3 regions of the Saccharococcus thermophilus genome follow, and region 3 is predicted to be linked to each of the others. Evidence: predicted binding sites of a transcription regulator. Region 3 holds the regulator's gene; each other region holds the start of a gene.
What was found. Region 3 encodes CtsR, which represses protease genes until heat stress. Its sites were predicted from a motif close to ATGGTCAATAAAGGTCAAACA; they were not measured.

Region 1 (10,206 bases), 2.3 Mb from region 3:
TTGTCCGATAACAATACCGCCGACGACCCCAAGCGACTGCGCCACTTTTGTCGGCAGGCGCGCGCCCGCTTCGCGAAGCAGTTCAATGGTGATTTCTAAAAATAACACTTCCAATACCGGCGGAAACGGTACGTTAGAACGGGAATAGATAATCGGTCCAAGCAAATCTTTCGGAATCATTTCGTAATGGTACGTTAATACCGCAATATAAATCGGCGAGGCCAGCACGGAAATCATAACGCCAAAAACGCGGATCAGCCGGACAAATGATCCAAGAATCCATGGTAAATAATAATCTTCCGGTGAAGTAAAAAAATCGAAAAAAGTCGACGGGCCGATGACAACATATGGCGAACCGTCGCAAAGAACAACAACTTGACCAGACGCAAGCGCAGAAACGGCACGGTCAATCCGTTCCGTTGAGATAAAAAGCGGAAACGGAGAATTCGAGTTATCGGAAAGCAATTGACCAATCAGCGAATTGTCAAAAATAATGTCAAAATGGATATTTTCGAGTCGCTGGATCACGGTTTCGATCGTCTGCTTATTCGTAATGCCATCGATATACGCGACAACCACTTTTGTCTTTGACATTGTACCAAGCGTCATTTCCCGAAACACTAAATTGGGCGTTACGATTTGCCTTCTGATTAAATGTAAGTTAGTACCAATGTTTTCGATAAATCCCACTTTCGGTCCGACGACACTAAATTCATTTTCTGAATCATTGTTTGGCCGCAGCCCTAAACTTTCATTCGCTACATTAATGAGTGCGACATAGGTATCTGTCTTTTGAAACTGAACAGCCACAAACCCTTTTAATATTTTTTCTTCGATCATCTGCACATCGTTCGTTACTTCAATCCGCTGAATCGGTATGATTTTTTGCAAATCTTCCAGCTTTATATCTGGATTTTTCGGCGCATCATTTTGCAGATGACAGAGGACGTGTTGCTGCAGTATTTTCGGGTCGACTAACGAGTCAAAATAGTAAATGGCAAGCAAATGACCGTTTACGGCAAATTCGACTTTAATAAAATCGCTCGATTGCCGCAACTTATTCAATAATTGTTGCAGCGTTTTTTCCTCACCGCTTGTCTTCTTTTTAAAAAAGGAAAAGATGGACATAATGATCCCCTCGTACTTGCCGTTTAAGGGATAGTCTTTCAATCGACTGTTGGTTTTATTCGCTTCCTATTAGGTGTTGATATATCTAAATATTGTGTATATATTGAAAAAAGGAACAAATACATAGGAGGGAAGCAATAATGAGACATCTGACAAAACAACGGCGAGCGAAACAAGCGCTAAAAAAAGCGGTAGAGGTGGCAGAAAAGCTGCAACAATACATAGACAACACCCGTCCGTTAGAGGCGCAGTTAGATCATATTCGTTCGTTTTTGGACAAGCAGCTTGGACAGGATGAGTATTTTCTTATCGTAGATGAAACGGGATACAGTCTCGTTCATACGAACCGCTTGCGGGAAGGCAGGATTTTTTCGGATGAAGTAGGACAGAAGGCGGCAAAAACAACAAAACCGCTTTTGCAAGTGTATGAACGGGATACCGGGGAAGTGCTGATCGATGCAAGCTGTCCGTTATGGACAGATCCTAGTGGAAAGCGCTTTAATTTGCGGATGGGACGATTAATGCACCACCCTTATTTGCCGATATATTTTTCCCTTCTCTCCATCGTCCCGGCTGTTCTCAGCCTGCTTTTCACTATTATTTTTTCCTTATCCGCTCTATGGATGTGCACTATGACCATTACCATTGGCCTTATCTTCAGTTTTTATTTTTATCGTTCACTCATCATTGAACTGCGCCATTGGTATAGCGCCACCCGCTCCGTTTCCTCTGGAAACTTGCAGACAGAAGTGCGGACAAAGCGAAAACGAAACGAATTTCATCAAATCGCTTACGAACTTAATAAAATGATTTTAGGCATCCGTACGATTATTACCGAGCTAGCAAAGGCGGTCAAAACGGTCAATCAAGTCAGCGAAAAACAGCAATTGGAAACAAAACGGCTTTCTGAATCGTTTGATGAAATCGCGGCAGCGATGGAAACATTTCGTGAAGGCACAAAACAGCAAACGGTATCAGTAGAACAGGCAAATCATTTCGTCATGCAGATGGTAAAACGGGTGCAAAACATGCAAGAAGAAGTAGAACGCGTCGTTTCACAGGCGAAAAGCGCTCTCACATCGATGAACGAAGGCAACCGTCTTATTGAAGAAACAAAACAAAAAATGGATACCATGCAACAAGAAATAAACAAAACAACCGCATTAATCCATGCTGCAGCGCAAGAAGCAGCCAACGCCCAAGACATGATTTCGTCCATTCGTACGATTACAAAACAGACGAACTTGCTGGCATTAAATGCGTCGATTGAAGCCTCGCGTGCAGGAGAAGCAGGAAAAGGCTTTGCCATCGTCGCCCAGGAAGTTCGCAAGCTCGCCGAAGATACGAACACATTTGCCGCTCAAATTTTAGCTTCGTTGCAAACGATGGCGTCAGTACTCCAAGATGCCGTGCAGGCGGTGCAAGAAAATGAGCAGCATGTCGAGAAAACAAAACTTTCCTTATGGAAAACGGGAGAAACGTTTACATTATTCCAGCATATGTTCACCCAATTAAATGAGCTGCTGCAACAAAATAAAATACATGTCGAATCGGTAACGGTGAACGGACAAAACCTTCAGCGGCTCATTGGCGATATTAACGCGATTGCCAGCGATTTTACAAACATGGTGCAAGAAACTACCGCCGGATTAGAACAGCAAACAATAGCCATTCACGAACTAGCTAAAGAAGCAGATGTTTTGCTTGCATCCGTCCATGAGCTAGAAAAAATCGTACAACGCTTTCACTAATCATCGAAAAAACAGCCATTTTTCCGCGCCAATGCGGGAAAACGGCTGCTGTTACGAACGCGGCACTTTTCGCATCCATAATAGAAAAAGAAACGCAAAACTGATGTAGCCAAATAGCGGATATAAAAATGACAAAAGCGCACTGTAGCGAAATAAGCTAACAACATACAGAACGATAAACAGCACGACAAGAAACAAGATGTTTGGAACGGAAACGATCGTGCGCGCCTGCCGCTGCAGGCCAAAAATTCCGCCGATAATGGATGTAAAAATTTCCCCGTAAATCACAACGATATACACCCAGTAAAAAGCAGAAAAAAATGTGCGGATGACTTCTGCCATCGGAATATCATAATTCATTACATACGGAAACGATAAGAGCACCAAATGGCTGCTCAATAAAATGCCGGTAAGCAGCAGCCCGCCAAGCACCGCTCCGCGCCGTACCGTCCGCTCATCCGCCGCCTCGCAAGCCAGCGGCACGAGCACAGGCTGCGCCATCGCCAAATTAAACGCCGCATATGAAAATGGGGAAAGAAATGTTTTTAATGAATAGTCTGCCGTTTCCAGCTTCGTTCCGCACCATTCGTCCATGGTGATCAGCTTTCCAAGCGCAATGGCGCTAAATAGCACCATCATGGGGACAATCAAGGTGTTTACGCCAAATAGCCCTTTTATATCGTACATCATGACCAACAACGATAAACATAACGTCGCTACAATTCCGACTTGTCGCGGCAGCCCGAGTTGTTCCTCAAATACCGCCCCTGCCCCAGCGATCATCACGGCGGTGACTCCAACAATCATCAACGTCATAATGATAGAAATAACCGGGCTCATTGCCTTGCCAAATAAATAGCGGTTAAATTGTTGATAAGAGGCGGCTTCCACTTTCCGCGCCATTACCATCATGCGCGCGCCACCCCACGTAAACAAGCTGCCGCTAATGATAATGCCGATCGTTCCATACGTTCCATATTGCGTAAAAAATTCAATAATCTCTTTTCCTGTGGCAAATCCCGCGCCGACGACAGTGCCGACGTAAACGGCGGCAATTTGCCAAGCATCCGACCATTTTCCAGCCACTTCTGCCATCTCCCTCTCCTTGTCCACTATTTACTCCCATATATATGTCGGCTTGGCCCAATAAAGAAGAGATGGCAGTAAAAAAGGATGCCACTATAGGGCATCTCTTTATCTTTTTTGCCGAGAAGACCTCCACCTCTAAGCGGAGCGTAGGTGGGGGATGAATCGGCATTTTTTGTTTTTTTAGTAATCTTAATAGTTGAAAAACGTTCTTCTTCTGTCATAAATGAACGGAGGGGGTTCTTGGGACCTTTGAGCAACTACGGCCAGAGGGAACAAGAATCCCCCACTTCAACCGGCATGAGCCGGTAAGTGGGGGGAGTTCAATGCACCGTAATTTGCTCTACTTGATGTTCGTGAAGTTGTTCCGTTTCCACATGAGTTTTTACAGAATATGTCCCTTTTTCTTGAAACGAAGTTACTGCTTCGTATTGGCCCGCTTGTTTTTCGCTTGCCTCGATAAACTCGTGTTTGCCGTTTCCTTGCCAAACTTCAAAATGAACTTTCGCTTTTGTCAGCGGCTTGCCGTCATGAGTAATATGTGCCACTAAATGTGCCTCTTTATTTACGGAAAATTGTTTTTCATGAAGCATGATCATGACATCGGCATGATGGTGTTCATCGCCGTGATGTTCCTCTGCATGATTTTGCGGCTGATCGCTCGGCGTGCCAACAACGATATCTTTTTTCGGCATATTATGCATATTTCGTGCTGTCACGTGGCTAATGACGGAATAGATGATGTATAAAAGTTTGTGTAAAGCATTTTGCTAGAACAAAAGAAAAAAGGTAGGGTATTCTCTGATTGGACCAAAAATCTTAGAGAAAGGAGTACCCTACCTATGTCTAAAAGAAGTATACCGAATGTCGACTGGGCAAATCAACTGGAAAGTGTCATTCGTCAGTTTGTGAAGGAAAAATTAGAGCTGATTATGCGGGAAGAAATCAAACATTTCCTCGAAATCGAACAGGCTGGAACGCCGAATATGAGAAACGGCTACTATCAGCGAAATCTAGATACGCAATATGGCCGGATTGAGGGTCTTTTGGTTCCAAGAGACCGAAACGGGGAATTTCAAACACAGTTGTTTGCCCCTTATCAACGCCACACCGACTGGCTGGAGGAAGCCATCATTAGGATGTATCAAAGTGGCATGAGTACACGGGAAATTGGCAAGTTTATCGAACGAATTCTAGGAAATGCTTATTCTCCAGCGACGATCAGCCGTATTACCGATGTCGTGAAAGAAGACATCGAGAAATGGCACCATCGTCCACTATCCAAACGTTATTCTGTCTTATATTTGGACGGCTTGTACGTGAAACTTCGCCGCGATACGGTAGAGAAAGAAGTCATTTATGTGGTGTTAGGAGTGAATGAAGAAGGGTATCGAGAAATTCTGGATTTCTTCGTGGGAGGACAAGAAAGCGCCTATGGATGGCAGGAAATTCTTCAACACCTCTACCAAAGAGGCGTCAAGGAAGTGCTTCTTGGCGTCTTCGATGGCCTTCCGGGGCTGGAGGAAGCCTTTAAGGCGGTGTATCCGAAAGCCGATGTGCAGCGCTGTGTCGTGCACAAAGTCCGCAACACCCTCAGCCGTGTTCGGAAAAAAGACCAATTCGAAGTGGCCGAGGATCTCAAGCTGATTTATCGCGCGCCGAATAAGGAGATGGCGTTACAAATGTTTCAACAGTTTGAGTCGAAATGGTCCAGCAAATATCCAAGAGAAGTTCAATCTTGGGCCAATGAGTTGGATGTCCTCCTTACATTTATGGATTATCCAAGCAGTATTCGAAGTGTGATTTACACGACGAATGTCATCGAACGAACGATCAAAGAGATTCGGAAACGTCTAAAGCCGATGAACAGTTTGAGCAGTTTAGAAGCCGCGGAAAAAGTCGTGTATTTGACCATCCAAGATTTTAATGAGAAATGGGCAGGGCGAAAGTTAAGAGGATTTGCCGAAGCGCAGGAAGCCCTTCAACGAATGTTTGAAGAACGTTATTGTTAACCAAATATTGTAAATAAACAAAATAAGGGGATTCTCCCTTTCCACACAAGAGACTGAATATTCAGTCTCCTGTGTGGAGAAAATCAGTCCCCTATCAATTCAAATCCATTTCAGAGAAACCCTACCCCATTTACATTACACAAAATTCTTGACGGTACCACGGAATACGTCCCAGGCTCGGTAAACGTTTTTTTCACAGAATATTTGCCATCTCCATCATTTTTGGCGGTTAACATCTCATGCTGTTCACTGCCATGCTTCCATACTTCAAATTTCACTTCATCCGCGTCATTCACTTTTTCCCCGCCGTATGTCACAATACAAGAAAGCGTCGTGTCCTTATTTAATTCAACATGATTCGGTGTTTGAAGTTGAACTTCAAGTATTGCCGGTTTTTCCTCTTGCTTTTGCTGGCCGCAGGCGGCAAATAAAAGTAATATTAACATCAATGACAAAAACAGCGAAAGCTTTTTCATTTTTTTACTTCCCCTTTGCTCTATTTTCTAGACTTAACTATACCATAACTTTTTCTTATCCGTACATTATTCACTATTCCTTCAAAAACATTTCACGGTTACAACAAATTTTTTGTAAAAAAACACTTGAAAGTCAAAAAAGGTCAAAGTATAATAAAGTCAGAAAGTCAAAGTTAGTCAAAGTCAATTGACGAAAAAGGAGGTTATGCCTCATGCTTTGCCAAGTATGCCATCAAAACGAAGCTACGGTATTTGTCAATTTGCAATTCAATCATGAGAAAAAGCAATTGCATCTTTGCCACGAATGTTATGAAAAACAAAAACAAGAGCTGACTATTCCGATCAATTTCGGTTTCGATAATTTCTCGCCGTTCCCATTTGATGATTTCTTTATGAACGGATTTTCGCCAATTTCGGAAATGGATACGCCATCAGCAAATATGGCACAACCATCCAAACCATCCAAATGGAACAGAAACGGTAAAAGAGGCGGCGGTTTCTTGGACCAATTCGGCCGCAACTTAACGCAGCTTGCAAAAGCCGGCTTGATCGACCCGGTCATCGGACGCGATAAAGAAATTGAACGCGTCATCGAAATTTTAAACCGCCGCAATAAAAACAACCCGGTATTAATCGGGGAACCTGGTGTCGGAAAAACGGCGATTGTCGAAGGGCTTGCCTTAAAAATCGCGGAAGGACAAGTTCCGGAAAAACTATTAAATAAAGAAGTATATTTGCTGGATGTCGCCTCTCTTGTCGCCAATACAGGCATTCGCGGGCAATTTGAAGAACGCATGAAACGTCTCATTTCTGAATTGCAGCGCCGGAAAAACGTCATTCTGTTTATCGACGAAATTCATTTGCTCGTCGGCGCTGGTTCGGCGGAAGGTTCCATGGACGCCGGCAACATTTTAAAACCGGCCCTTGCCCGCGGCGAATTGCAAGTCGTCGGCGCTACCACATTAAAAGAATATCGACAAATTGAAAAAGACGCCGCGCTTGAACGCCGTTTCCAACCGGTCATCGTCCATGAACCGACGGTCGAAGAAGCGATTACGATTTTGAAAGGCATTCAGCCGAAATATGAACAATTCCATCACGTCAAATATACGGATGAAGCGATTGAAGCGTGCGTTAAATTGTCGCATCGCTACATTCAAGACCGCTTCTTGCCGGACAAGGCGATCGACTTGCTAGACGAAGCCGGCTCTAAAGCGAACTTGCGCATCGGCCCGACAGATGAAAAACAAATTCAAGAGCGCCTTGCGCAAATCGCCAAAGAAAAAGCAAAAGCAGTAGAAGAAGAAAATTTCGAACTGGCAGCGAAATTGCGCAGCGAAGAGTTGAAACTGGAAAAACAATTACAAAATGGCGTAAACCAAGAACGCCCAGTCGTCGATGTTGCCGACATTCAACGTATCATCGAAGAGAAAACAGGTATTCCTGTCGGCAAACTGCAAGCCGATGAAAAAGAAAAAATGAAACATCTCGAAGAAAATCTCGCGAAAAAAGTAATCGGCCAAGAAGAAGCAGTGAAAAAAGTCGCAAAAGCAATCCGCCGCAGCCGCGCGGGATTAAAAGCAAAACACCGCCCGATCGGTTCGTTCTTATTCGTCGGTCCGACTGGCGTCGGAAAAACAGAGCTGGCGAAAACGTTGGCAGAAGAGCTATTCGGCTCGAAAGACGCAATGATTCGCCTCGACATGAGCGAATACATGGAAAAACATTCGGTATCGAAATTAATCGGTTCGCCTCCTGGCTATGTCGGTCACGAAGAAGCCGGCCAACTTACAGAAAAAGTGCGCCGCAATCCATACAGCATTATCTTGCTTGACGAGATTGAAAAAGCGCACCCGGATGTTCAGCACATCTTCCTGCAAATTTTAGAAGACGGCCGTCTCACTGACAGCCAAGGGCGTACGGTAAGCTTTAAAGATACAGTTATTATCGCAACAAGCAACGCCGGCGTGACGGACAAAAAAATTACGGTCGGATTTGAAAAACAAGGCCCAACACATACAAGCGTTCTTGAGTCGTTAAACGCCTACTTCAAGCCAGAGTTTCTCAACCGTTTCGATGCGATTATCGAATTCAAATCTCTGAAAAAAGAACATATGCTGCAAATTGTTGATCTCATGCTTAACGAGGTAAAAACAGCAATGCACGAACAGCACATCGACCTTGACGTTTCGCAAGCGGCAAAAGAAAAATTAGCGGAACTCGGCTACCATCCAGCATTCGGCGCTCGTCCGCTCCGCCGCGTCATCCAAGAACACGTCGAAGACAAAATCGCCGATGTGCTGCTGGACGAAAACGACCAAGTCAAAGCGATTCGCATCGATATCGAAAACAATGCGATTGTCGCCAAACCTCTGCATAAACAAACCGCCTAATCCCTTAATGGGAAAGGCGGTTCTTTTTTGCCTATTATCATGTGCAAGAAAGATTATTTAGCTAATAGCATATGTTTTAATAAAGAAGGATTGAATTTATGAAGCAGCAAAATTGGGGCGTTGGAGGATTAGTATTGTTGGCTGCATGTTTCTTGGTGGAGGATTGGGAGCTTGGTTAGGAAGCCCCCAAACCGGGTGGCTCATAGGAATGGGTGTTGGATTTCTTGGGATGGCTTTAACGAGACTGATGGGCAAATAATAAAGTAAAACACGGTTCTGCTTCCTTAGATGAAGCAATATGCATGAAGTAATTAATCCACTTACATACTAGCCCTGTAACATGTAATAATTATACTCATACAAAGTCACTCTCTAACAAGAAGTGACTCTTTTTTATTTGTAGTTACTTGTTCACGCAACCATTCTTATCAGCAATAAAAAGCTTTAGATTCTATAGGCTTTTTTGATGCAACATGATGGCTATTATATTTAATTCGGAATTAAAATGTTTTTGTCTCGTTTCGCTATCGAACGTCGAAGCACCAATAGTGGAACAATACATAAGCTCGTTTGCTGTGCAGATTTGTTTTTCCTTCAGGGGTAAAAAGGAAAAATACTTTACTGATGTGAGCAAAGGAAACACGCATAAAACAGGAAAGATGGTTAAACAATAGTAACGCTCAACAAAGATATCAGGAGGTGATGGAATGAAAACATGGTCTAAGTTTTTAATCTGTATATGTCTGCTATTTACGTTTCATTTACCTGTTCAGGCGCATAATATTGCCATTCCAAAACAGGCAGTAAATATCAAGCGCGCCGCAAACTTAAAGAATTTAGTAAGCGGCTCAACATTCATTGCTTATGGCTGGTTCGATACTTCTTTTCAGAAGCAGCCGTTAAATAAGTCTGTACAAGGTGGGAAGCTCGTTAATTTTGTACAACGCCTTCATGTCGACAAATATTTAAAGGGAACCGGCGACAAAATCATCAACGTGTTATCAACCGGTATTGAACCCCTTCCTGATCCTTTACATCCTCTCAACAGAGTTTATCCAGGACCGATGGCTGAGGGTCGATATGTTTGCTTTCTAAAACCTGTTAAAGGAACAGAATTGTATACCATTGTCGGGGGATGGCAAGGAGTCTACCCTGTTTACGAAGGAAAAACCATTTCCTTGAAAGAAGAAGGTTTTCCAGAGTTAAATCAATTAACGCTTAGACAATTCGAAGCAAAAATCAAATCCTACTAAATACTGTACACAGAAAAGAGTGTGTCCCAAAAGCAGTCACTTTTGGGACACACTCTTTGATTAAAATTTAGTGATTACGTTAAACCCTTTCGTATTATATTGTGACA
Region 2 (10,206 bases), 2.5 Mb from region 3:
TTCGATTTCGTCTAATAAGATAACGGAATACGGTTTGCGCCGCACCGCTTCGGTCAGCTGCCCGCCTTCTTCATAGCCGACATAGCCTGGAGGAGCGCCGATTAAACGGGAAACGGCATGTTTTTCCATATACTCCGACATATCGATGCGAATCATTTGTTCTTCGCTGTCAAATAATGCTTGTGCCAATGTTTTCGCCAATTCTGTCTTTCCGACGCCGGTCGGCCCTAAAAAGATAAACGAACCGATCGGGCGGTTTGGGTCTTTAATGCCGGCACGCGCCCGCAGCACCGCATCGGCCACCAGTTCCACCGCTTCGTCCTGGCCGATGACCCGTTCATGCAACAGCTCATGCAAACGCAGCAGCTTTTCCCGTTCTCCTTCGACAAGCCTTGTCAGCGGAATTCCCGTCCAGCGCGAAACGATTTCAGCGATTTCCTCTTCCGTTACTTCCTCGCGAAGCAGTCTTCCTTCATTATTTTCGTTCATTTCTTGTTCTAATTGCTTTAATTGCTTCTCGAGTTGCGGGATGCGGCCATGCCGGAGTTCCGCCGCTTTGTTCAAATCATATTCATTTTCTGCTTCTTCTAACTCACGTTTGGCTTTTTCCAGCGCCTCGCGCACGTCGCGCACACGCCCAATCGCTTCTTTTTCTTGCTGCCATTGCGCTTTCATGCTGTTTGCTTTTTCCCGTAAATCCGCAAGTTCCTTCGTGAGCGCTTCAAGACGTTCTTTGCTCGCCTCATCCGTTTCTTTTCGCAGCGCCGCTTCTTCGATTTCGAGCTGCATAACGCGGCGCATCACTTCATCCAACTCCGACGGCATCGAGTCCATTTCCGTACGAATCGTCGCACACGCCTCATCGACTAAATCAATCGCTTTATCCGGCAAAAAGCGGTCGGAAATGTAGCGGTCCGCCAATGTCGCGGCGGCAACGAGGGCACGGTCATGAATTTTTACGCCATGATGGACCTCAAACCGCTCTTTTAAGCCGCGCAAAATCGAAATCGTATCTTCCACGCTCGGCTCTTCGACAAGCACTTGCTGGAAGCGGCGTTCAAGCGCTGGATCTTTTTCAATATATTGCCGGTATTCATCCAATGTCGTCGCACCGATGCAGTGCAGCTCCCCGCGCGCCAGCATCGGCTTCAGCATATTGCCCGCATCCATCGCGCCTTCCGCCCTGCCGGCGCCGACAATCGTATGCAATTCATCAATAAATAAAATAATCCGTCCTTCGCTTTTCTTTATTTCGTTTAACACCGCTTTTAAACGCTCTTCAAATTCGCCGCGGAATTTCGCGCCCGCGACAAGCGAGCTCATATCCAGCGCAAAAATCGTTTTGTCCTTTAATCCTTCGGGAACGTCTTTGCGGACAATGCGCTGCGCTAAACCTTCAACAATCGCCGTTTTTCCAACCCCGGGCTCACCGATTAATACCGGGTTGTTTTTCGTTTTCCGCGATAAAATGCGAATAACGCGGCAAATTTCGCTGTCGCGGCCGATTACTGGGTCGATTTTTCCCGCTTTCACTTCCGCGACTAAATCACGCCCATATTTTTTTAACGCTTCGTATGTAGCTTCCGGCGTTGGACTTGTCACGCGCTGATTCCCCCTTATTTCCATCAATACTTTCCATAATGAAGAGCGTTGAATGCCGTAACGGCGAAAAAGCTCGCCGATATCCCCCGTTTCTGACGCCATGGCAAGAAGCAAATGTTCGACGGAAATATATTCGTCTTGCATCTCTTTCGCTTCTTTTTCCGCATTCGTCAACACCCGCTGCAGCCGCGAAGACAAATAAACGTTTTCCGCACCTGCTCCTATCACTTCTGGCTTTTTCTTTAACAACACTTGCAGTTCATGAGTGAATGCGTCTATATGAACACGCAACAGTGTGAATATTCTTTTGGCAAGCCCTTCTTCTTGCTGCAATAAGGCCAGCAGCAAATGTTCGACATCAAGTTGCTGATGATGGTGTTTCACAGCGGTCGACTGGGCCGTCATCAATGCCTCTTGCACTTTTTCAGTAAATTTTTGAATATTCACCTACTTCCCTCCTTTTTGACCTTTTTTGACCTTTATGTATATTATAGCGAATGCCTCCTTGTTTTTTCAAATAGAAAGCCACTCCTTGACCGGAATGGCTTTGTGGAGGGCATAAAATCCATCTTCCCCCCCATTTTATATCCTTTTCACGTTTGGCAGCCAGTAGCTTTCTTGGCTTATCGCCGTTACGGTTTTCGCGCATATGTCCAATGACGATTTTGATTCGATGTTTCTGGAAACGCATCTCCTGCGTTGAGCTTGACCTTTTTCGGATTTTTGACATTATCTCCTGTTTCGCCAATTTCGATGTATACTCCGTTGTTTGGCGCTTTATCGCCTGGTTTAAAATGGCGTGGTTGACCCATTGTCGTATTCCCCCTTTATTCAGAGTGCATTTTTATCATTCCCTCTTCCTCGTTTATTCATAACCAGGCAAATAATGGTGACATAAAAAACACCGAGTATATTCCCGGTGCTGTTTCTTTATAATAAAGAAACTAAAATCGCTTTTTGTACATGGAGGCGATTGCCCGCCTGCTGAAATACGTATGAATTCGGCCCGTCAATCACATCCGCGGCCACTTCTTCCCCGCGATGGGCCGGCAGGCAATGCAAAAACATATAATCCGGTTTCGCATGTTTCAATAATTCATCATTTACCTGAAACGGCTGGAAAACAGTAAGACGCTGCTCGCTTTCTTGTTCCTGCCCCATGCTCGTCCATACGTCCGTATAAATAACGTCGGCATCGGCAACGGCTTCGATTGGATCGTGTGTCACCGCGATGGTTGCCCCGCTTTGTTTTCCAATTTGCACGGCCGCATTCACATACTCTTCTTTCGGTTCATAGCCAGACGGACAAGCGATGGTGCAGTCCATGCCGACTTTGGCAGCGGCTATCATCAGCGCGTGAGCGACATTGTTTCCGTCGCCGACATAAGCAAGTTTCAATCCTTTGAACATCTTCTTTACTTCATAAATCGTCAATAAGTCGGCAAGCGCCTGGCACGGATGATCATCGTCTGTCAATCCGTTAATCACCGGAATCGTCGCGTATTGAGCGAGCTCCTCTATTTTACTATGGGCAAACGTACGAATCATAATCGCATCCACATATTGTGACAGCACTCTTGCAGTGTCGGCGATCGTTTCGCCGCGTCCGAGCTGCAAATCATTGCTGTTTAAATAAAGCGCGCTTCCGCCAAGCTGAATCATGCCGACTTCAAACGATACTCTCGTGCGCGTCGATGGCTTTTCAAAAATCATCGCCAACGTTTTTCCGACAAGCGGAGTATAAGATTGTCCGACAAGCTGCTTTTCTTTTAATTGCGCTGCAAGCGTCAGTAAATAATGAATATCTTCTGTCGAAATATCCATCAATGTTAAAAAATCTTTTCCTTTTAGGGAAACGACTTTGTTCATATGATCACCGCTTTCTCCATTTGTTTTTTCTTTTCAAGCCACTCTTGAATCGACGAAACCGTAAACGAATTCACGCCGATCGCTTGCAAAAAGAGAGCAAATGTTTCTTTTTCAGTAAACACCATGATTTGGCGGGACAACGCAATCGTTCGATGTTCAAAACTTGTTTCATCTTTTTGCAAATCGAAAAACGCCAGTGCTTCTTTTCGTTTTACCCATTCGGAAAACGGCACGTCAGAAACAATGGTTAATTGTTTTCCTTTTATCTGCTCAAGCAATGGTTCGTCTATTTGTCCATTTACATAAATTTCTCGCGCCTCGCGCTTTTTCACTAAATACGAATAAAAAGCTTTTGCCGCTGCTTCCTCTTTTGTCGCTGCAATGCTGATTCCTTCACCGGTCGATTTCATTTCCGGACCGACAAGAGGGTCAACCCCTGGTAATTTATATGTTGAAAATACCGGATACTTCAAAACGATATACGGCAAGTTCGCCAAACGCCGCTGTTTTTCGCCAACAACATCGTTTAAACATTTCCCAAGCAATAATTTTGTCGCAATTTGCGCGAGCGGAATCCCCGTTGCCTTGCTGACAATCGGTACGGTCCGGCTTGCGCGCGGATTGACTTCGAGAACATAGACTTGCCCGTTGGCAATGACATATTGGATGTTCATAATCCCTTTAAATTGCAGCTTTTTCGCGATTTTTGCCGCATAAGTGATCATGTTGTTCTGCTCTTCTTTTGTCAGCGTTTGGGCCGGCAGCCATGCATAGCTGTCTCCGGAATGCACCCCTGCTTTTTCGACATGTTCTATAATAGTTGGCAGCAAAATATCATTACCATCGGTCACCACATCGACTTCCGCTTCTTTTCCATCTAAATACGCATCAATCAGCAACGGATACGCAATCATCCCTTGCGCTAACAGCGTTGCTAACTGCTGTTCGTCTTTGACAATAAACATTCCTCTGCCGCCAATAACATAGGAAGGACGAAGCAGGATCGGATAGCCAATTTTTTCCGCATTGGCAAGCAGCTCTGTTTCGTTATTGGCCATCATCCCCGGCACGTGCGGAATGTCGAGTTCTTCTAACAGCTGATAAAAACGGTCACGATCTTCCAACTGGTCAATGACATCGTACGTAACGCCAAGAAGCGAGACATTGGCTTCCTCCAACCCTTTCACCAAATTGATGGCCGTCTGTCCGCCAAATTGAACGATCACTTTATTGATTTGTTCCGCTTCAATGACGTTTAACACGTCTTCTAGCGTCAGTGGTTCGAAATAAAGCCGGTCCGCCACCGCAAAATCGGTGCTGACCGTTTCCGGATTGTTGTTCATTAGCACCGTTTCATATCCTTCTTCTTGAAGCGCATAGACGCTGTGGACAGAGCTGTAGTCAAACTCGATTCCTTGGCCGATGCGAATCGGTCCGGCGCCAATAATCAGCACCTTTTCCCTATCGCTTTTTTTCCGTTCGTCCTCGCCGAAATAAGTGGAATAATAATAATCCGTTTCCGAACGAAATTCGGCGGCACACGTATCAACCATTTTATAGGCTGGAAGGATGCCGAGCTGTTTTCGCTTTTCCCTCACGTCTTGCTCCTTCACGCCCCACGCTTCCGCTAAAAACGCATCCGCAAAGCCTTTTTCCTTCAAAAGGCGGAACGTCGCTTCGTCAATTTCGTCAAGATTTGTCTCTTTCGCTTTCTTTTCCAATTCGATGAGCTGATAAAACGAATGCAAAAAGAAGCGGTCGATTTTCGTTAGCGCATAGACGGCATCGATCGTTTCCCCGCGTCGGAACAGCTCCAAGATGGCAAAGAAACGGCGGTCATCCCTGTTTACAAGCAGCTGTTTCAGTTCCGCCTCTGTTTTTTCGGCAAGCTCCGGCAAATACAGGCCGTTATTTTTGCCTTCTAGCGAATAAACCGCTTTTTGAAATGCGCGTTCCATGTTGCGGTCGATCGCCATCACTTCTCCGGTCGCTTTCATCTGCGTGCCGAGCTGGCGGTCCGCAAGCGGAAATTTGTCAAACGGCAGGCGCGGAAATTTTACGACGACGTAATCGAGCGCTGGTTCAAAGCTGGCGTATGTCGTTTTTGTTACCGGGTTCAACAGCTCCGCCAACGTATAGCCGACGGCCAATTTGGCGGCAATGCGGGCGATCGGGTATCCGGTCGCCTTGGAAGCAAGCGCCGAGGAACGGCTGACGCGCGGATTGACTTCAATCAAGTAATAGCGCTTGCTGAACGGGTCGAGGGCAAATTGAATGTTACAGCCTCCAATAATGCCAAGCGCGGAAATAATTTTAATCGCCGCGGAGCGAAGCATTTGATATTCCTCGTCCGTCAGCGTCTGCGATGGGGCGACGACGATCGAATCTCCCGTATGGATGCCGACAGGATCGACATTTTCCATATTGCAGACAGTAATGCACGTATCGGTATGATCACGCATCACTTCATATTCGATTTCTTTAAACCCGGAGACGCTCCGCTCAATCAAACATTGCGTAATCGGACTTTCCGCCAGCCCTTTTTCAACGAGCGCCACAAATTGCTCCATATTTTCGGCAATGCCGCCGCCAGTTCCGCCGAGCGTGTACGCAGGACGAATAATGATCGGAAATCCGATTTTTTCGGCAAATGCGACCGCTTCGTCGATATTGGTTATAATTTCGCTTTCCGGAACAGGTTCGCCTAATTCATACATCAAGGAGCGAAACGCTTCGCGGTCTTCCCCTCTTTTAATCGCTTCAATCGGCGTTCCGAGCAGCTTCACCCCATATTTTTCTAAAATTCCTGCTTCATGAAGCTGAAACGCTAAGTTTAATCCCGTCTGTCCGCCGAACGTCGCAAGCAGCCCGTCAGGACGTTCTTTGGCGATTACCGCCTCGACGCTGTCGACTGTCAGCGGCTCAAAGTAAACGGCATCAGCATGGACGTCATCGGTCATAATCGTCGCCGGATTATTATTTACTAAAATGACGCGGTATCCTTCTTCTTTTAAGGCAATGCACGCTTGCGTGCCGGAATAATCAAACTCCGCGGCCTGGCCAATGACAATCGGACCGGATCCGATGATAAGAATCGACTGCAGTGATGTATCTTTAGGCATAGACTTTCTCTCCCTTTACCACCGTTTGTAGAAACTCGTCAAAAATATGATCCGTATCGCCAGGGCCTGGGTGCGCCTCCGGATGGTATTGCACCGATAAAATCGGTTTATGGCGGTGCACCATGCCTTCGACAGAACCGTCATTGACATTGGTAAAGCGAATATGAAACGGGGTGTTCGCCAAACTATCTTTGTTGACGACATAACTATGGTTTTGCGAAGTCATAAACACTTTTTGTTTCACCGCATCAAAGACAGGCTGATTGGCCCCCCGATGCCCGAAGCGGAGCTTTTCCGTGTCCGCCCCGTAGGAAAGCGCCACTAGCTGGTGGCCAAGACAAATCGCCAGCGTCGGATAACGGTCGATGAGTTGCCGGATGTTGGCTAAATGATGAGAAAGCTGTTTCGGGTCGCCCGGGCCGTTGGATAAAACGATGCCGTCCGGCTTTAGCGATTCGACTGCTTGCGGCGAAGTATGGTAAGGAACGACCGTTACTTTGCATCCGCGTGTGACAAGAGACTGTAAAATCGATTTTTTGTAGCCGAAATCGATTAACACGAGATGCGGCTGGCCGTCTCCGTACGTTTCGATGTTTGGCGTCGATACATCGCGGACCGGAAATAAATTTTCAGCAGGCATTAACGTGCACGACGGTGATACCGTCAACTTTGCCATCATCGTTCCTTCATTGCGGATTTCTTTCACTAATGCGCGCGTATCGACATGGGTGAATAACGGGATATTCCATTGTTGCAAATATTCTTTTAAGCTATACTTCGCTTCGTAATGATATCCTTGGCTGCTCGCTTCATAGACCACAACCGCCTGCACATGCGGCCGCTTGCTTTCAAAATCGCCGGCATTAATTCCGTAATTTCCGATGAGCGGGTACGTAAACACAATGATTTGATTTTTATAAGAAGGATCGGTCAATACTTCTTGATAGCCGGTCATGCCGGTGAAAAAGACGATCTCCCCGCTTACTTCCCCATTGGGCAGCGGAGATTCCAATTGTCCGGTAAACGTCTTTCCGTTTGCTAAATGCAAATACGCTTTCATTCATGACACCTCATAATCGAATTTTTATTTATATGATGGAATTTTTATTCATTTATAGAGAGAAAGATGCAGCTGGCGATCATTTCGCCGCTGCGACTCCCGCTTTTTGTATTGTTTGTTTCACGATCTGCACCGCTTGATCCAATTGTTCCTTTGTCACGATCAACGGTGGCAGCAAGCGGATGACATTTGGTCCTGCTGATAGGACAAGCAGCCCGTTTTCATGAATGGCTGGAAGCAAATTCGCAATCTCCCCATGGCATTCAATGCCAACTAATAAACCAAGCCCCCGCACTTCTTTCACGAACTCCAATTCCCCGAGCGCTTCTTGAAGCTGCGCTAAAAAGTATGTTCCCTTTTCATGGACATCTTGCAAAAAGTCCGGCTGGAAAATGATTTCTAACGTTGCTTTCGCGGCTGCCATCGCAATCGGATTGCCGCCAAACGTCGAACCGTGCACCCCGGCACTGAACGTATCTTTCAAAAACGCTTTGCCGATCATCGCGCCGACCGGGATGCCGCTGCCTAACCCTTTCGCGGTCGTAATAATATCCGGTTCGATATCAAAATATTGATAGGCAAACGGTTTGCCGGTGCGGCCGATGCCGGTTTGCACTTCATCGACAATGAATAAGGTGCCGTATTGCTGGCAAAGTTCAGCCGCTTTTTGGAGAAACGATGGATCCGCCGGTCTGACTCCGCCTTCTCCTTGCACGATTTCCACTAGGACCGCGGCGACCTCTTCGTTCATTTCTCTTTCGAGTGCCTCCACATCGTTAAACGGCAGATGAACAAATTCCGGCAAAAGCGGGCCGAATCCTTTATGCACTTTTTCCTGGCCGGTAGCCGCCATCGTGGCGAACGTCCGTCCGTGAAACGACTGCTGAAAGGTGATGACTTTATGGCGCCCCGTGTGTTTGCGCGCCAGCTTCAGCGCTGCTTCGTTCGCCTCCGCGCCGCTATTGCAGAAAAATACATAGTCGCCGCAGCTGTTTGCCGTAAGAAGCTGCGCCACTTCTTCTTGCAGTGGAATCGTAAATAAATTCGATACATGCCAAAATTGATTCAGCTGCGCTTCGATCGCTTTTTGTACGGCCGGATGGCGATGCCCGAGGTTGCAAACCGCAATTCCGGAAACAAAATCTAAATATTGCTTCCCATTTATATCGGTAATCGTTGTTCCTTCGGCCGATTGTACACAAATGTTCCAACGGTTATATGTCGGAAATAGCGCTCCCATTAATATACCCCCACTTCGCTTTGAATCGTCGTTCCGTACCAATTTCCATTTTTATAAAAAGATGCTTTCCCGCTGACGATCATCACTTCATGCAGCGATTCTGATAGCGCGGCTAGCGCTGCTTTTACCTTCGGAATCATCCCGCCTGTGATCACGCCGTCTTTGATCATCTGTTCAATCGCCTCGACCGTCGCCCTCTCGACGACTGCACCGTCCCGCAATATTCCTGGAACGTCTGTCACGAACAAAAGCTGTGTTGCTTTGATCGCCTTTGCCACCGCTCCCGCCGCCGTATCGGCGTTAATATTGTATTTTTGTCCGTCCTTATCCGCGCCAAGCGGCGAAATAACCGGAATATAACGCAACTGCAACAAGTGATGAATAAAAGTGGCGTTAACATCGACCACTTCGCCAACGTAGCCAAGCTTCATGAAATCGATTGGCGCCGCTTCGAGCAGCCCGGCATCGACGCCGGAAACACCGACGGCCGGCAAGCCATGTTGCTGCAAGAGTGCGACAAGCTGTTTATTCACTTTTCCCGCCAAAACCATTTCCACAACTTCCAATACTTCCTTTGTCGTTTTGCGCAAGCCGTTCACAAATTCACTATGAACTTGGAGCCGCTTTAACATCTGCCCGATCTCTGGTCCGCCGCCATGAACGAGAACAATATTCATGCCTTGTGCATACATCGCTTGCAAACTAGCAAAAAACGCTGAAGACAAATCACTTAATACGCTGCCGCCGCATTTAATGACAACCGTCTTTCCCATCTTTCTCTCCCCTTGTCAAGTGCGATAGCTTGCATTAATTTTCACGTAGTCATACGTTAAATCGCATCCCCAGGCAACTCCTTTGCCGCTGCCTAGATGCAGATCCACCTCAATAACAATCATATCATTTTGCAAATAGGCGCTCGCTTCTTCCTCGGAAAACGGCTGCGGTTCGCTTCCTTTTAGCATCAAAATCGGTCCAATCGCAATATCAACATTGTCCGGATTCACCATTGCTCCTGCGTAGCCGATCGCACAAATAATTCTTCCCCAGTTTGCGTCAGCGCCGTAAACCGCCGTTTTTACTAAATTGGAGCCAACGATTTGTTTAGCGATTTTTTTCGCATCCTCATCCGTTTTCGCCCCGTTCACACGCACTTCAATTAACTTCGTCGCCCCTTCGCCGTCTTTGGCGATTTGCTTCGCTAAATCCTCGCATGTTTTTTTCAGCGCTTCATAAAAATTTTTCCATTCTGGATGATTCAGCGTTAATTCCTTATTTCCGGCAAGCCTGCTCGCCATCACAATGACCATATCGTT
Region 3 (10,206 bases):
GTGAAATTATACTACCTGTGAAGATGCAGGTTACCCGCGACAGGACGGAAAGACCCCGTGGAGCTTTACTGCAGCCTGATATGGAATTTTGGTATCGCTTGTACAGGATAGGTGGGAGCCTGGGAAGCCGGAGCGCCAGCTTCGGTGGAGGCGCCGGTGGGATACCACCCTGGCGGTATTGAAATTCTAACCCGCACCCCTGATCGGGGTGGGAGACAGTGTCAGGTGGGCAGTTTGACTGGGGCGGTCGCCTCCCAAAAGGTAACGGAGGCGCCCAAAGGTTCCCTCAGAATGGTTGGAAATCATTCGTAGAGTGCAAAGGCACAAGGGAGCTTGACTGCGAGACGGACAGGTCGAGCAGGGACGAAAGTCGGGCTTAGTGATCCGGTGGTTCCGTATGGAAGGGCCATCGCTCAACGGATAAAAGCTACCCCGGGGATAACAGGCTGATCTCCCCCAAGAGTCCACATCGACGGGGAGGTTTGGCACCTCGATGTCGGCTCATCGCATCCTGGGGCTGTAGTCGGTCCCAAGGGTTGGGCTGTTCGCCCATTAAAGCGGTACGCGAGCTGGGTTCAGAACGTCGTGAGACAGTTCGGTCCCTATCCGTCGCGGGCGCAGGAAATTTGAGAGGAGCTGTCCTTAGTACGAGAGGACCGGGATGGACGCACCGCTGGTGTACCAGTTGTCCCGCCAGGGGCACCGCTGGGTAGCTATGTGCGGAAGGGATAAGCGCTGAAAGCATCTAAGCGTGAAGCCCCCCTCAAGATGAGATTTCCCATCGCGTCAAGCGAGTAAGATCCCTCGAAGATGACGAGGTCGATAGGTCCGAGGTGGAAGCGTGGCGACACGTGCAGCTGACGGATACTAATCGATCGAGGACTTAACCAAGAAAAGCGCACGAAAAGCGGAGGCGACTGCTTAGCCCCGATGGGCGCTGGAAGACCTGCGAGGAGGCTGTCGCCGCCACAGCAGGTCTGAAGCGACCCAAGGGGCTAGGAGCCGGAGCTAGACACCACGAAAAGCGGAGGACGCCCGCCTATCGGCGACACGCGCTGGAGGGCCCGTGAGGAGGCTGTTGCCGCCGCAACGGGACCGAAGCGTCGCGAGCCGATGGCGTCCGGAGCTAGACAGCAAAGGCGCCCGGCTTCTTCCAAACAGACGGTTATCTAGTTTTGAAGGAATGAACTCCTTCTTGACAACATCGATTAGATGGATATAATAATACATGTCCAATTGAAATACTTGCCTAGTGACTATAGCGGAGAGGAAACACCCGTTCCCATCCCGAACACGGAAGTTAAGCTCTCCAGCGCCGATGGTAGTTGGGGCCAGCGCCCCTGCAAGAGTAGGTCGTCGCTAGGCAGGGTGAAGAAGCATGTCTTTCTTATGAAGGGCATGCTTCTTTTTTTGCCTTACTTTTGTTTATTCTTCTTTTCCTTGACCTTAAAAATAATGTTGATGTTTCATTTTTCGCAAAAAAGGATATCCTATGACTAAAAAAAGGATATCCTAATGACCAGTCATTTTTATCGGCAACTCTTGCATTTTTTTGTAATACACTATATAGTAGAATTAAGGTCAAATATAGTCAAAGTCAACTTTGATTGTTAAGGAGGAGGTAGAGTGCCAAACATTTCAGACATTATCGAGCAATATCTAAAACAAGTATTAAATATGAGTGACAAAGACATTGTCGAGATTAAACGTAGTGAAATTGCCAGTAAATTTCAGTGCGTTCCGTCACAAATTAATTACGTGATCAATACCAGGTTTACACTCGAGAGAGGGTATATTGTCGAGAGCAAACGCGGAGGCGGCGGCTATATCCGCATTATGAAAGTGAAAGCCAAAAGCGAGGCGCAATTAATTGATCAATTGCTCGAATTAGTCGGACATCGTCTCAGCCAATCCAATGCGGAAGACATTATTGAGCGCCTTATCGAGGAAAAAGTCATTTCTAAGCGGGAAGCAAAGATCATGTTAAGCGTGATGGATCGCTCTGTTTTATATATTGATTTGCCGCAGCGCGATGAATTGCGGGCTCGCATGCTCAAAGCGATGCTGACATCGCTGAAATACAAATAGTGGAGGGGACCATGTTGATATGCCAAGAGTGTAAACAAAGACCGGCGACGATGCATTTTACAAAGATTATTAACGGCGAAAAAACCGAATTTCATCTTTGTGAACAATGCGCGAAAGAGCATGGAGATATGTTTATGTTTTACGAAAACGATGACTTTTCGTTAAACAATTTATTGGCCGGATTGCTTAATTTCCAAACGCCGATGAAGGAAATGACCGCCAATACGTTCCCAAACTCAGATATTTTACAGTGTGAAACATGTAAAATGACCTATCATCAATTCACCCAAATCGGGCGTTTTGGTTGCTCCGATTGTTATCGGACATTTGCGCGATATTTGCCCCCAATATTAAAAAGGCTTCATAGCGGAAATTCGACCCATTACGGAAAAATACCGAAACGAAAAGGTGGAGTACTTCACCTGCGCAAACAACTCTCCATTCTAAAACAAAAGCTACAGGAACTTGTAGCGAGAGAAGAGTTTGAAAAAGCGGCAGAAGTCCGCGACCAAATTCGCTCCTTGGAATATCAGCTGCGTCAACGCGGAGAGGAGGAAATGTAGCTGTATGTCATTTGAAAAGTTTTTTAATACAGCCGTTAGTTCTTGGATGAGCCAGGAAGGTCCTGATTCTGACATCGTATTAAGCAGCCGCATCCGCTTGGCAAGAAACCTTGTTGATTTCCGCTTTCCAACCGTGTTTAGCAGCGAAGAGGCACAGCAAATCGTTTCCTTGTTTGAACAAACATTTGCCTATCGTTCTTACCATCCAGTCGGCCGTTTTGAACTGCTGAAAATGTCCGAGCTTCAGCCGATCGAAAAAAGGGTATTGGTAGAAAAGCACTTAATTAGCCCGCTTTTGGCGGAAGATTCTCCATTCGGGGCCTGTCTGCTTTCCGAAAATGAAGAAGTAAGCATTATGATTAACGAAGAAGACCATATTCGCATTCAATGCTTATTCCCAGGATTGCAATTAACGGAAGCATTGGAAGCAGCGAACGAACTGGACGATTGGATTGAAGAACATGTGAATTATGCGTTTGATGAAAAACTCGGCTATTTAACAAGCTGTCCAACTAACGTTGGAACAGGGATGCGCGCTTCTGTGATGATGCATCTTCCGGCGCTCGTTTTAACACAGCAAATGAATCGTATTATTCCGGCTATTAATCAATTAGGATTGGTAGTACGAGGGACATATGGAGAAGGGAGCGAAGCTTTAGGAAATATATTTCAAATATCAAACCAAATTACATTAGGAAAATCAGAAGAAGATATTGTCGAAGATTTAAAAAGCATCGTTCAACAATTAATCGCTCAAGAAAGAATGGCAAGGGAGGCATTAGTCAAAACTTTAAACATACAATTAGAAGACAGAGTATTCCGTTCGTATGGAATATTGGCCAACTGCCGGATGATTGAATCGAAAGAAGCAGCACAATGTTTGTCCGACGTGCGCTTAGGGATTGATTTAGGATATATTAAAAATATTTCACGCAATATTTTAAATGAGTTAATGATTTTGACACAGCCTGGATTTTTGCAACAGTATGCTGGCGGCGTATTAAGACCGGAGGAGAGAGACGTCCGGCGGGCTGCGTTGATACGGGAACGCCTAAAAATGGAAGAGAAAAAACATGGAGGGTGATGAATAATGATGTTTGGCAGATTTACAGAACGGGCGCAAAAAGTATTAGCATTAGCCCAAGAAGAAGCGATCCGCCTTGGCCATAATAACATTGGCACGGAGCATATCTTATTGGGTCTCATCCGCGAAGGGGAAGGAATCGCAGCGAAAGCATTGATGGCGTTGGGCCTTGGCCCGGAGAAAATTCAAAAAGAAGTGGAATCATTGATTGGCCGCGGACAAGAAGTTTCCCATACGATTCACTATACACCGCGGGCGAAAAAAGTGATTGAATTGTCAATGGATGAAGCGAGAAAACTTGGTCATTCCTATGTGGGCACGGAACATATTTTACTTGGCCTTATTCGCGAAGGCGAAGGGGTTGCGGCCCGTGTACTTAACAACTTGGGAGTCAGCCTGAATAAAGCGCGCCAGCAAGTATTGCAGCTGCTTGGAAGCAGCGAATCGGTTTCGAGTCATTCCGGCGGTGCTTCCCACGTAAGTACACCGACTTTAGATAGTTTAGCGCGTGATTTAACGGCGATTGCCCGCGAAGGACGGTTGGACCCTGTCATTGGCAGAAGCAAAGAAATTCAGCGCGTAATTGAAGTGTTGAGCCGGCGCACAAAAAATAATCCGGTGCTAATCGGGGAGCCTGGCGTTGGGAAAACGGCGATTGCTGAAGGGCTTGCGCAGCAAATTGTTAATAATGAAGTGCCGGAAACGCTCCGCGATAAGCGGGTGATGACGCTGGATATGGGGACGGTTGTGGCCGGAACGAAATATCGGGGCGAATTTGAAGATCGTTTGAAAAAAGTGATGGATGAAATTCGTCAGGCCGGCAATATCATTCTTTTCATCGACGAGCTTCACACCTTGATTGGTGCCGGAGGGGCGGAAGGTGCGATTGACGCCTCGAACATTTTAAAACCGGCGCTTGCCCGTGGCGAGTTACAATGTATTGGTGCGACAACGTTGGATGAGTACCGTAAATATATCGAAAAGGACGCAGCACTAGAGCGTCGCTTCCAGCCAATTTATGTTGATGAGCCGACGGTGGAAGAATCGATTCAAATTTTAAAAGGGTTGCGTGACCGTTATGAAGCCCATCACCGCGTTTCTATTTCCGATGAAGCGATCGTTCAAGCTGTCAAATTATCCGACCGGTATATTACGGATCGTTTCCTCCCGGATAAAGCGATTGACTTAATTGATGAGGCTTGCTCGAAAGTCCGTCTTCGTTCCTTTACCGCACCGCCAAAATTGAAAGAGCTGGAACAAAAACTGGAAGAAGTGCGCAAAGAAAAAGATGCGGCAGTACAAAGCCAAGAATTTGAAAAAGCGGCTTCCTTGCGTGATATGGAACAACGGCTGCGTGAAGAACTAGAAGAGACAAAACGGGCATGGAAAGAAAAACAAGGTCAGGAAAATTCAGAGGTAACGGTTGAAGACATTGCCATGGTCGTATCAAGCTGGACAGGAATTCCAGTTGCAAAATTGGCGCAAACCGAAACCGAACGTTTGCTGAAACTAGAAGAAATTTTACATTCGCGTGTCGTTGGGCAAGACGAGGCCGTCAAAGCCGTAGCGAAAGCGGTGCGCCGTGCGCGCGCTGGATTAAAAGATCCGAAACGCCCGATTGGTTCATTTGTTTTCCTCGGACCGACAGGGGTCGGAAAAACGGAGCTGGCAAGGGCACTTGCCGAAGCAATGTTCGGCGACGAAGACGCCCTTATCCGCATCGATATGTCGGAATACATGGAGAAACACTCGACATCCCGTTTAATCGGATCGCCTCCTGGTTATGTTGGATATGAAGAAGGAGGTCAGCTGACAGAAAAAGTGCGCCGCAAGCCATATTCTGTCGTGCTTCTAGACGAAATGGAAAAAGCCCATCCGGACGTCTTTAACATTTTGCTTCAAGTGTTAGAAGATGGTCGTTTAACCGATTCGAAAGGAAGAACGGTGGATTTCCGCAATACGATTATCATTATGACGTCAAACGTCGGCGCGGACGCGCTAAAACGAAACAAATACGTCGGCTTTAACGTCCAAGATGAAGATCAGAAATACAAAGACATGAAAGGAAAAGTCATGGACGAGTTAAAGAGAGCGTTCCGTCCGGAGTTTTTAAACCGTATTGATGAAATTATCGTCTTCCATTCGCTTGAAAAACAACATTTAAAACAAATTGTCAAACTGATGGCGGAAACATTAGTAAAACGCTTAAAAGAGCAAGATATTGATTTAGAGCTGACGGATGCGGCGATTGAAAAAATTGCTGCGGAAGGATATGACCCAGAGTATGGTGCTCGGCCATTGCGCCGCGCGCTACAAAAACATATCGAAGACCGTTTGTCAGAAGAGCTGTTAAAAGGAACGATTGCAAAAGGGCAAAAAGTCGTTGTTGATGTCAAAGACGGGGAATTTGTTGTATTATCAGAACAAGCGGTAATGTAATCTGAGTTTTTACGAAAGGTATGCGGCAGCTCCATTGCCCATACCTTTTTGTTTCAATGTGAAAAAGAGAGGGTTTTTTCGATGGGGAAAAAGAAAACAAAATTCGTTTGTCAAGAATGCGGTTACGAATCAGCAAAATGGCTTGGGAGATGCCCGGGATGCAATACTTGGAATTCCATGGTCGAGGAAATCGAGCGGGTAAAGCCATCAACAAGAGGCGTGTTTGTCCATTCTGCGCCTGACGCCTTGGCTAAACCTGTGCCGATTACTACGGTAACGACCACACAGGAACCGCGTATGCAAACGAATATGTCGGAATTTAACCGTGTGTTAGGCGGAGGGATTGTGAAAGGGTCGCTCGTGTTAATTGGCGGGGATCCTGGTATTGGAAAATCCACACTTCTTTTACAGGTTTCTGCGCAGCTTGCTGCGATGCAACATAAAGTATTATATATTTCCGGCGAAGAATCGATTAAGCAAATGAAGCTTCGCGCCGACCGTCTCCATGTCGCCTCTGATCAATTATATGTGTTAGCGGAGGCAGATTTGGAATATATTGTAGAAGCAATAGACCATATTCATCCTGCGTGTGTAATCATTGATTCCATTCAAACGGTGTATCGCGCCGATATTACATCCGCTCCGGGAAGCGTGGCACAGGTGCGTGAATGCACGGCAGAATTAATGAAAATCGCGAAAACGAAAGGAATTGCCATTTTTATCGTCGGACATGTGACGAAAGAGGGGGCCATTGCCGGTCCAAGAATTTTAGAACATATGGTTGATACCGTTCTTTATTTCGAAGGAGAACGTCACCATACGTATCGGATTTTGCGGGCGGTGAAAAACCGTTTCGGCTCGACGAACGAAATCGGCATTTTCGAAATGAGGGATGTAGGGCTTGCCGAAGTTGAAAACCCTTCGGAAGTGTTTTTAGAAGAACGTTCCCGCGGTGCAGCAGGTTCAACCGTTGTCGCGGCGATGGAAGGAACTCGCCCTGTATTAGTCGAAATTCAAGCGTTAGTATCTCCAACGAGCTTTGGCAATCCACGGCGGATGGCGACAGGAATCGATCATAACCGTGTTTCTTTATTAATGGCCGTATTGGAAAAAAGGGTCGGTCTTCTTTTACAAAATCAGGACGCTTACTTGAAAGTAGCGGGGGGCGTGAAACTCGATGAACCAGCGATCGATTTGGCGATTGCTGTCAGCATTGCCTCCAGCTTTCGCGACCAGCCGACAAATCCGTCTGATGTAATTATCGGCGAGGTCGGTTTGACCGGAGAAGTGCGACGAGTGTCCCGCATTGAGCAGCGCGTGCAAGAGGCAGTCAAATTAGGATTTTCCCGTATTATTATTCCAAAAAATAATTTAATGGGCTGGAATCCTCCGAAACATATTACAGTCATCGGGGTATCCCATGTTTCGGAAGCGTTGGAGTATACGTTGCAGTAAAATCGTTACAAGCCTATGTCAAATGTTTTAAAAAACATTAAAAACTATGCTATCATTGGTTTCAAACATTGGAAACTGTTTATAATGGTAATAGGGAGGTGAAGTTCACACATGGTAAAACGGATCGTACAGTTATTTTTTCTTGTTGTCGGAGGAACATTAGGTGCGGTTTTTTTGCCTGATTTATTGCGGCTTATGCATATAAAAGATGCTCCGCTTTTAAATAATTCCTATACATTAGCAATATTAGGGGCAATTATTTTCTTTATGATGACATTTTGGCTAGTCGATTATGTTGTCGATATGATCCGCTGGGTCGAAGAAACGCTCGTCAAAGCGCCTGTTGCCGATTTGCTGTTTGGTAGTTTAGGGCTTATTTTTGGTCTTATTATCGCATTTTTAGTTGTCATGCCGCTGCAATCGTTTCACATTCAAGTCGTCAATACGGTGCTGCCAATCTTTTTAACGATTTTGCTCGGTTATTTAGGGTTCCGCGTTGGTTTTAACAAACGGCATGAATTAATGAACTTATTTTCGCTTTCTAATCGAATGGCGAAGAAAAAAAGCGGAGAAGGAGAAGCGGAGCCGCCAAGGGGTGGTTCGGTTAAAATTTTAGATACAAGCGTCATTATTGATGGTCGGATTGCAGACATTTGCCAAACCGGTTTTTTAGAAGGACCGATTGTCATTCCGCGCTTTGTGCTGGAAGAATTACAGCATATTGCCGACTCTTCAGATGTGTTGAAACGCAACCGTGGTCGCCGCGGACTGGACATTTTGAACCGCATCCAAAAAGAATTAGATATAAAAGTAGAAATTTATGAAGGCGATTTTGACGACATTCAGGAAGTCGATAGCAAGCTGGTGAAATTAGCGAAATTGCTATCAGGGGTTGTCGTTACGAACGATTTTAATTTAAATAAAGTATGTGAGCTGCAAAATGTGCGCGTTCTCAATATTAACGATTTAGCTAATGCCGTGAAGCCGGTCGTTCTGCCTGGGGAAGAATTAAACGTTCATGTGATCAAAGATGGCAAAGAGCATAATCAAGGTGTAGCATATTTAGATGATGGCACGATGATCGTCGTCGAGGATGGAAAAGAGTATATTGGCAAACGGGTTGACGTATTGGTGACGAGCGTGTTACAAACATCTGCGGGGAGAATGATTTTTGCCAAGCTAAAGTTGTTGCAAAAAGCGCTATAAACAAATGAGGGGAAACGGCAATGAAGTATGAGGTAGTCATTCCAGCAGCTGGGCAAGGAAAGCGAATGAGAGCGGGAGTGAATAAACAGTTCATTGAGCTTCGCCATGAACCGTTGATCGTGCGCACATTGAAAGTGTTTGACAGCGATGAATGGTGCGACGGCATCATTGTGGTGATTAACGAGGCGGAAAGGATTCAATTTGAACAATTATTTTCCCGCTTTCATCTAAACAAAATCATCGCGGTGGTCAACGGTGGCGAAGAGCGGCAGCATAGCGTGTACAATGGACTAAAAGCGCTCAAAAACAGCGATATTGTCCTTATTCACGACGGCGCCCGTCCATTTGTTACCGTGGAGCACATTCATGAATTAGTAACAGCGGCAAACAAGTACGGTGCAGCGGTTCCGGCGGTTCGCGTCAAAGATACGATTAAGAAAGTCCACGGACAGTTTGTGAAAGAGACGATGGAACGTTCTAGCTTGTGGGCTGTACAAACTCCACAAGCTTTTCATGTTTCTCTCATTTTACAGGCACATGAGCAAGCAAAAAAGGAAGGTTACATCGGCACGGATGATGCCAGCCTCGTCGAGCGAATCGGCGGAAAAGTAAAGATTGTGGAAGGAGATTACCGCAATATTAAATTAACGACACCGGATGATCTATTGTTTGCGGAAGCAATTTTATCGAGCCGCGCCAGTTTATAACGAGAGGGGAGCAACATGTTTCGCATTGGTCAAGGATTTGATGTGCATCAACTTGTTCATGGACGTCCTTTAATTATCGGTGGCGTTCGTATTCCCTACGAAAAAGGGCTGCTTGGCCATTCCGACGCCGACGTCTTGCTACATGCGGTTGCAGACGCTTGTCTAGGGGCGATCGGAGCCGGCGACATCGGAAAGCATTTCCCGGACACGGACAACCGCTATAAAGACGCGGATTCTGCGTTATTATTAAAACATGTATGGGAGCTAGTCAAACAGCAAGGATATAGGTTGGCGAACGTCGATTGCACCATTATTGCGCAAAAGCCGAAAATGGCGCCATATATTGAACAAATGAAAGAGAAAATTGCCGAATTGTTAGAAGGGGAAACATCACAAGTCAATGTAAAAGCAACAACGACGGAAAAGCTTGGCTTTACCGGTCGGGAAGAAGGAATTGCCGCGCAGGCGGTCGTATTATTACAAAAACAGTAAGCTTCTGCTATAGCGGAAAACAATCCATTTTGAACTTTGCCGCGATAAAATGTACAATAGTGGTACAAAGCTTGATTATATTGGAGGTTATTGACAATGGCACAAGAAGTACGAGTGCGCTATGCACCAAGTCCAACCGGCCATTTGCATATTGGTGGGGCGCGGACAGCGT

Region 1: BDD39_RS12875 (ATP-dependent Clp protease ATP-binding subunit) is a predicted target of CtsR. The motif match lies at 6,583-6,603, and genes of this name have one in related genera.
Region 2: clpB (ATP-dependent chaperone ClpB) is a predicted target of CtsR. The motif match lies at 2,062-2,082, and genes of this name have one in related genera.

Annotation. Positions count from the first base shown of each region.
Region 1 is NZ_JAASRS010000001.1:2,468,816-2,479,021, forward strand. Features, by position in the region: gene BDD39_RS12845 (spore germination protein) at 1-1,128, opposite strand, end outside; gene BDD39_RS12850 (methyl-accepting chemotaxis protein) at 1,269-2,879, shown strand; gene BDD39_RS12855 (YkvI family membrane protein) at 2,931-3,974, opposite strand; gene BDD39_RS12860 (FixH family protein) at 4,289-4,660, opposite strand; gene BDD39_RS12865 (IS256 family transposase) at 4,808-5,977, shown strand; partial or broken gene BDD39_RS12870 (FixH family protein) at 6,133-6,453, opposite strand; gene BDD39_RS12875 (ATP-dependent Clp protease ATP-binding subunit) at 6,666-8,846, shown strand; gene BDD39_RS12880 (hypothetical protein) at 9,554-10,099, shown strand; partial or broken gene BDD39_RS12885 (zinc-binding dehydrogenase) at 10,160-10,206, opposite strand, start outside.
Region 2 is NZ_JAASRS010000001.1:2,605,810-2,616,015, forward strand. Features, by position in the region: gene clpB (ATP-dependent chaperone ClpB) at 1-2,049, opposite strand, end outside; gene BDD39_RS13555 (YjzC family protein) at 2,235-2,414, opposite strand; gene argF (ornithine carbamoyltransferase) at 2,533-3,471, opposite strand; gene BDD39_RS13565 (carbamoyl phosphate synthase large subunit) at 3,468-6,593, opposite strand; gene BDD39_RS13570 (carbamoyl phosphate synthase small subunit) at 6,586-7,653, opposite strand; gene BDD39_RS13575 (acetylornithine transaminase) at 7,733-8,893, opposite strand; gene argB (acetylglutamate kinase) at 8,893-9,666, opposite strand; gene argJ (bifunctional ornithine acetyltransferase/N-acetylglutamate synthase) at 9,682-10,206, opposite strand, start outside.
Region 3 is NZ_JAASRS010000001.1:135,291-145,496, reverse strand. Features, by position in the region: rRNA gene BDD39_RS00880 (23S ribosomal RNA) at 1-891, shown strand, start outside; rRNA gene rrf (5S ribosomal RNA) at 1,249-1,365, shown strand; gene BDD39_RS00870 (CtsR family transcriptional regulator) at 1,627-2,088, shown strand; gene mcsA (protein-arginine kinase activator protein McsA) at 2,103-2,651, shown strand; gene mcsB (protein-arginine kinase McsB) at 2,656-3,735, shown strand; gene clpC (ATP-dependent protease ATP-binding subunit ClpC) at 3,742-6,174, shown strand; gene radA (DNA repair protein RadA) at 6,256-7,629, shown strand; gene BDD39_RS00845 (PIN/TRAM domain-containing protein) at 7,741-8,835, shown strand; gene ispD (2-C-methyl-D-erythritol 4-phosphate cytidylyltransferase) at 8,856-9,542, shown strand; gene ispF (2-C-methyl-D-erythritol 2,4-cyclodiphosphate synthase) at 9,558-10,034, shown strand; gene gltX (glutamate--tRNA ligase) at 10,131-10,206, shown strand, end outside.